Regions from separate parts of the Streptomyces sp. NPDC092952 genome, predicted to be linked through region 1. Evidence: riboswitches for the same ligand, from Rfam matches in the RefSeq annotation. Region 1 holds a riboswitch; each other region holds the start of a gene.
What was found. A riboswitch is a leader RNA that binds a small molecule or an ion and turns the genes downstream of it on or off. The one in region 1 is predicted to bind thiamine pyrophosphate.
Positions count from the first base shown of each region.

Region 2: it holds a riboswitch for thiamine pyrophosphate, as region 1 does, so the genes downstream of both, thiO (glycine oxidase ThiO) here and thiC (phosphomethylpyrimidine synthase ThiC) in region 1, are expected to answer to the same signal.
Region 3: it holds a riboswitch for thiamine pyrophosphate, as region 1 does, so the genes downstream of both, ACIQGQ_RS21165 (thiamine ABC transporter substrate binding subunit) here and thiC (phosphomethylpyrimidine synthase ThiC) in region 1, are expected to answer to the same signal.

Region 1 is NZ_JBIVPT010000003.1:233,563-235,817, reverse strand. Features, by position in the region: gene ACIQGQ_RS08785 (YibE/F family protein) at 1-788, opposite strand, end outside; TPP riboswitch at 820-953, shown strand; gene thiC (phosphomethylpyrimidine synthase ThiC) at 946-2,255, shown strand, end outside.
Region 2 is NZ_JBIVPT010000005.1:260,959-263,213, forward strand. Features, by position in the region: gene thiS (sulfur carrier protein ThiS) at 1-199, opposite strand, end outside; gene thiO (glycine oxidase ThiO) at 196-1,410, opposite strand; TPP riboswitch at 1,408-1,520, opposite strand; gene ACIQGQ_RS15195 (NAD(P)/FAD-dependent oxidoreductase) at 1,604-2,255, shown strand, end outside.
Region 3 is NZ_JBIVPT010000008.1:180,893-183,147, reverse strand. Features, by position in the region: gene rlmN (23S rRNA (adenine(2503)-C(2))-methyltransferase RlmN) at 1-567, shown strand, start outside; TPP riboswitch at 667-783, shown strand; gene ACIQGQ_RS21165 (thiamine ABC transporter substrate binding subunit) at 857-1,966, shown strand; gene ACIQGQ_RS21160 (ABC transporter permease) at 2,062-2,255, shown strand, end outside.

The sequences.
Region 1 (2,255 bases):
CTGGACCCGACCACCGCGACGAGCAGCGGATTCGAGCCCTGGAGTATGGCCGGGAGGATGAAGAGGGTCAGCACGGCGAACGACACGGCCAGCGCGATCAGCGCCATCACCCCGCGCATGCGCCCCACCGCGACCACGACCAGCGCGAAGACCCCGGCCAGCAGGGTCATCGGGAACTTCCGGGCCACATCCGTCACGGAGTACTGGAGCTCGCGGGGCGCGTCGGGGGCGTACGCGGTCACCACGCCCTGCCCCTCGCGCAGTTTGCGCGGCGAGTCGGGCTGGACGATCTCGGTGAAGGTCCGTCCCTTGTCCCGGCCGGTCGTCACCTCGATCGTCGCCTTCTCGCAGAGCCCCCGCTCCTTCCCCCCGGCCGGCGCGGTGGAGCCGTCGAGCGGCGTCTGAACAGCGTTCACGTCCTTGCAGTCCACCTTGGTGACGGTCACCACCTTTCCCTGCTGGGTCTGCCGGTCGAAGCCGACGCCGGTCCGCTCGTGCGGCGGCGTGCCGCCCGGCCAGAGCGCCACCAGACCGACGAGAACGGCGGTGGCGAACGGGATCAGTACGGCCGCGATGACCTTCCGCAGATGCCGGGAGCCGGGGGCGGCGGGGCCGTGGCCGTGGGAATGGCCGTGGGAGTGGTCGTACGCGGATCCGGGCGTCTGGTCGTTCGTGCGGCCGTGCGTTCTGTCGTGGGGTACGCCCTGAGACCGGGCCTGTGGTTCGTGGTCCGTGTGGGGAGAGGTCACCGGCCGATCATCGCAAGAAGGGCCGGGCCCTCTGTTCATCGCGCCGGACGGGGCGCTAGCGTGGAGGAACCTTTGCACACGCGGGAGCTCGGAGCACCGGGCTGAGAGGGCGCTGACATCCGTACGTCCGTACGGGACAGGCTGCGCCGACCGCCGAACCTGTTACCGGGTAATGCCGGCGTAGGGAGTAGGTCTCATGACCACATCGGACGCACGCACGCCTGCCTCGGACCAGAGCGTCGAGGCCGGGAAGTCCATCGGCTGGCACAAGGGATACGTCCAGGGCTCGCGCCCGGACCTCCGAGTGCCGGTCCGCCAGGTGCACCTCAGCAACGGCAAGGCCGTGACGCTGTACGACACGTCGGGCCCGTACACCGACCCCGCGGTCGACACCGAGGTCCGTCGCGGACTCGCACCGCTGCGGGAGAACTGGATCATCGCCCGCGGCGACACCGAGGAGTACCCCGGCCGCCCGGCCCGTCCCGAGGACGACGGGCTCAAGCACACCTCGCCTCGTGGAGGGCTGCGCAACCTCGACGCGGTCTTCCCCGGCCGCCCGAGGCTGCCGCGCCGCAGCGGCACCGGCCGGCCGGTGACCCAGCTCGCGTACGCCCGCCGGGGCGAGATCACCCCGGAGATGGAGTACGTGGCCATCCGGGAGAACGTCGAACCCGAGGTGGTGCGCGAGGAGATCGCGGCCGGCCGGGCCGTACTGCCGGCCAACGTCAACCACCCCGAGACCGAGCCGATGATCATCGGCAAGCGGTTCCTGGTGAAGGTCAATGCCAACATCGGCAACTCCGCGGTGACTTCCTCCATCGAGGAGGAGGTGGAAAAGATGACCTGGGCAACGCGCTGGGGCGCCGATACCGTCATGGATCTGTCCACCGGTCGCAACATTCACACCACCCGTGAGTGGGTTCTCCGCAATTCACCCGTTCCGATCGGCACCGTCCCGCTCTACCAGGCACTCGAAAAGGTGGACGGCCGGGCGGAGGAACTGACCTGGGAGATCTACAAGGACACGGTCGTCGAACAGGCCGAGCAGGGCGTCGACTACATGACCGTCCACGCCGGCGTACGCCTCCCGTACGTACCGCTGACCGCGCGCCGCAAGACCGGCATCGTCTCCCGCGGCGGCTCGATCATGGCGGCCTGGTGCCTCGCGCACCACAAGGAGTCCTTCCTCTACGAGCACTTCGAGGAGCTCTGCGAGATCCTCGCGAGCTACGACGTGACGTACTCGCTGGGCGACGGCCTGCGGCCCGGCTCGATCGCCGACGCCAACGACGAGGCGCAGTTCGCCGAGCTGCGTACGCTGGGCGAACTGAACGCCGTGGCCAAGCGGTTCGGCGTACAGACCATGATCGAGGGGCCGGGCCATGTCCCGATGCACAAGATCAAGGAGAACATCGACCTCCAGCAGGAGATCTGCGAGGAGGCGCCGTTCTACACGCTCGGCCCGCTGACCACCGATGTCGCGCCGGCGTACGACCACATCACCTC
Region 2 (2,255 bases), on a different contig from region 1:
CCCGGTCGCCGTCGGCCAGCGCGGTCGCGCCCCACCGGCCGCGCGGGACGACGGTCTCGTTGACGGCGGCGGCCACCCCCGAGGGCGCCGTGGTCAACGTGGCGACCAGGGCCTCCAGGGTGGTGCCCGCGGCGAGGGGCCGGGGCGCGCCGTTCACCGAGACGGAGAGCGGCGCGGAAGGGGGTACGGGCTCGGTCATGCGGGCTGCTCCTGACGTACGGAGGAGGCGGCGGAAGCCGCGGCGGGGCTCCCGGGGCCGGTGGACGGGAAGCGGAGCGGGGTGAAGGGGCGGGCCTGCTCGGGCGGTTCGCCGCCGGTGAGGAACTCGGCCATGACGTCCCCGGTGAGCGGGGTGAGCAGCACCCCGTTGCGGTGGTGGCCGGTGGCGAGGTGGAGGCCGGGCAGGGTGGTCGGGCCCAGCAGCGGGGCGTTGTCGGGGGAGCCGGGGCGCAGACCGGCCAGGGTCTCGGTGAGCGGCAGTTCGGTGATGCCGGGGACCAGTTCGTGGGCGTCCCGCAGCAGCTCGTAGACGCCGCCCGCGGTGACGGTGGTGTCCCAGCCCAGCTCCTCGCTGGTGGCGCCGACGACCAGCTCGCCGTTCTCGCGCGGTACGAGATAGACGTGGCTGCCCCGGACCACGGCCCGGACCGTCCGGCTCAGGAACGGCGCGTACCGGGCGGGCACGGTCAGCCGCAGCACCTGGCCCTTCACCGGCCGGACCGGCGGCACGGCCTCCTCCGGCACCCCCGGCAGCCGGCCGCTGAGGCTGCCCGCGGCCAGCACGACCTGGTCGGCCGCCGGCTCCGTACCCCCGGCGAGCACCGCCCCGGCGGCCCGGCCGCCCGTCACGGCCAGCCGCACCACCCGCTCGCGGTGGAAGACCACCCCGGCCCGCTCGCAGGCGGTCAGCAGGGCGGCGGCCAGCCGGCGCGGATCGATCTGGTGGTCGCCGTCGACCCGCAGACCGCCCCGCACACCCGGGGCCAGCATCGGCTCCAGCCGACGGCACTCCCGGCCGGTGAGCCACTCCGACTCCAGCCCCGAACGCCGTTGCAGGGCGTGCAGATCCCGCAGATGCGCGCGGTCGTCGGAGTCCAGCGCGACGGCCAGGGTGCCGCAGGCGCGGAAACCGGTCTCCCGCCCGCTCGCCGCCTCCAGCTCGGCCACGAAGGCCGGATACCGGGCGGCGGAGGCGAGGTTGAGGCCGAGCAGCAGCTCCTCGCCGTAGTGGAGTTCGGTGACGGCGGCCAGCATCCCGGCCGCCACCCGGGCGGCCCCGCCGCCCGGCTCGGGGTCGGCGACCGCGGTGCGCAGACCGCGCTGCGCGGCCCGCCAGGCAGTCACCAGACCGATGATCCCGCCCCCGACGACGAGGACGTCGTACCCGCTTCCGCTCCGAGAGGAACGCATGGGCTTCCAGCCCCTCCCTTCGCCGGCATGACCCGGATCAGGTTCGTACGGTCGGAGGCCGGCCAGCCTCCCTCTCAGCCCGGTGCGTCCGGGCTCCCGCGAGTGCTCTACGGGGCCAGCCTAGACCCCGTTCCGGCCGGGGCCGAGAACCCGCCCCTTCCTGACTGATCATCAGATGCGTAAGGTGTCACGGGTGAGCGAGCAGCAGCAGTCAGAGCAGCCGGACGGGCGGACCGGGCGCCGCGTCGTGGTCGTCGGCGCGGGCATGGCCGGGGTGCAGACCGCGGTGGCCCTGCGGGAGCAGGGCTTCACCGGCCCGGTCGTGCTGATCGGCGCCGAGCCCCACCAGCCCTACGACCGGCCCCCGTTGTCCAAGGCGGTCCTGCTCGGCAAGGCCGAGGACTCCGCGTTCGACATCGACTTCGAGGCGCTGGACATCGAACTGCGCCTGGGCGTCGAAGTCACCGGAGTGCGGCCGGACGCGCACGAGCTGGACACCGGGGCGGGCGCCGTCCCCTACGACGTCCTGGTGATCGCGACCGGCGCCGAACCGGTCGTCCTGCCCGGCACCGAGGGCGTCCCCGGCGTCCACCTGCTGCGCACCCTGGACGACGCGGCCCGGCTGCGGCCGGTCCTCGGCGAGCAGCACGACGTGGTGATCGTCGGCGCGGGCTGGATCGGTGCCGAGTTCGCCACCGCGGCCCGCGCCGCCGGCTGCGCGGTCACCGTCATCGAGGCCGCCGACCGTCCGCTCGCCGGCGCGCTGCCCGCCGAGGTCGCCGCCCCGATGGCCGCCTGGTACGAGCAGAGCGGCGCCGAGCTCCTCACCGGCACCCGGGTCGACC
Region 3 (2,255 bases), on a different contig from region 1:
ATGGGCATGGGCGAGCCGCTCGCCAACTACAACCGGGTGGTCGGCGCGATCCGCCGGCTGACCGACCCGGAGCCGGACGGACTGGGGCTCTCGCAGCGGGGGATCACGGTCTCCACCGTGGGCCTGGTGCCGGCGATGCTCCGGTTCGCCGACGAGGGCTTCAAGTGCCGGCTCGCCGTGTCGCTGCACGCGCCGGACGACGAGCTGCGCGACACCCTCGTGCCGGTGAACACCCGCTGGAAGGTGGCCGAGGTGCTGGACGCCGCGTGGGAGTACGCGGAGAAGTCCGGCCGCCGCATCTCCATCGAGTACGCGCTCATCCGGGACATCAACGACCAGGCGTGGCGCGGCGACCGGCTGGGCCGGCTGCTCAAGGGCAAGCGCGTACACGTCAACCTGATCCCGCTGAACCCCACGCCCGGCTCCAAGTGGACCGCCTCGCGGCCCGAGGACGAGCGGGCCTTCGTCGAGGCGATCGCGGCCCACGGCGTGCCGGTGACCGTACGGGACACCCGGGGCCAGGAGATCGACGGGGCCTGCGGGCAGCTGGCGGCGTCCGAGCGCTGAGCGCGCCGGGGTGTGTCCGGTCCGGCGGAGGACGGCCGGAACGGACACACCCCGGGGCGGTCGCCGGGGCCCGTGTAATCTGGGCCCGAAATCAACTTCATATTCCGACAGGGGAGCGCCACAGCGCTGAGAGTGCGGCACCGAGGACAGGTCGGCCGCAGACCCTCTGAACCTCGCCCGGGTCATTCCGGGTAGGAAGTTCGGTCATCAACTCATGCTGTTGCGCCCTGCCCGCTTTCCGCGGGTGGGGCCGCGTCTCTTCCTGGCCAAAACCCAGGAGGAATCCACAATGAGCACCACACGCAGGACCGGTCGGCTCGCGGTCTCGGCCCTCGCCGCCGCGGTCGGCGTCACCGCACTCGCCGGATGCGGAGGCTCCGACGACACGGCCGCCGGCTCCGGCGGCACCAAGGGCTCCGGCTCCAAGACCGTGACGCTGGTCAGCCACGACTCCTTCAACGCCTCCAAGGAGGTCCTGGCGGAGTTCACCAAGGAGACCGGCTACACCGTCAAGGTGCTGAAGAGCGGCGACGCGGGCGTCGCGCTCAACCAGGAGATCCTGACCAAGGGCTCGCCCCGGGGCGACGTGTTCTTCGGCGTCGACAACACCCTGCTCTCCCGCGCCCTCGACAGCGGGCTCTTCACCCCGTACGAGGCCAAGGGCCTCGACCGGGTCGCGAAGGACACGGTGCTTGACGCCGAGCACCGGGTCACCCCGGTCGACACCGGCGACATCTGCGTCAACTACGACAAGAAGTACTTCGCCGACAGGAAGCTCGCACCGCCGGCCGGCTTCGACGACCTGGCGAAACCCGCGTACAAGAACCTGCTGGTCACCGAGAACGCCGCTACCTCGTCGCCCGGCCTCGGCTTCCTCCTCGGCACGGTCGCGGCCTACGGCGAGGACGGCTACCAGGACTACTGGAAGAAGCTCAAGGCCAACGGCGTCAAGGTCGTCGACGGCTGGGAGCAGGCGTACAACGAGGAGTTCTCCGGTTCGGCGGGCGGCAAGAAGGCCAAGGCCGACCGGCCGCTCGTCGTCTCGTACGCCTCCAGCCCGCCCGTCGAGGTGCTGTACGCGAAGCCGCAGCCGGCCCAGGCGCCGACCGGGGTGGTCACCGGGGCCTGCTTCCGGCAGATCGAGTTCGCCGGGCTGCTGGACGGGGCGTCGAACGAGAAGGGCGGCAAGGCCCTGCTGGACTTCCTGATCAGCAAGAAGTTCCAGGAGGACATGCCGCTCAACATGTTCGTGAACCCGGTCTCCGAGGAGGCGAAGCTGCCGGAGCTGTTCACGAAGTTCGGTGCCACGGTGGACCGGCCGAAGACCGTCGCCCCGGAACTGATCGCCAAGAACCGTGAGCAGTGGGTCCAGTCGTGGTCCTCGCTCGTCGTGAAGTAACGAGGGCCGCGGGACGCGGGCCGGGACCGGGCGGCGGGGCCGCGCGCCCGGCCCGCGGTCCGGCCCTGCGGCGGGGCGCGACGCGGTTCGGCCTGATGGCCGTGCCCGTCGCGTTCTTCGCGCTGTTCTTCGCCTACCCGGTCGCCGCGATCGTCGGCCGGGGGCTGAAGGCGGACGGCGTCTGGCAGTTCGGGCGGATCGGCGAGGTGCTGGGCCGGCCGGAGATCCGCGAGGTGCTCTGGTTCACCTGCTGGCAGGCGCTCGCCTCGACCGCCCTGACCCTGTTGAT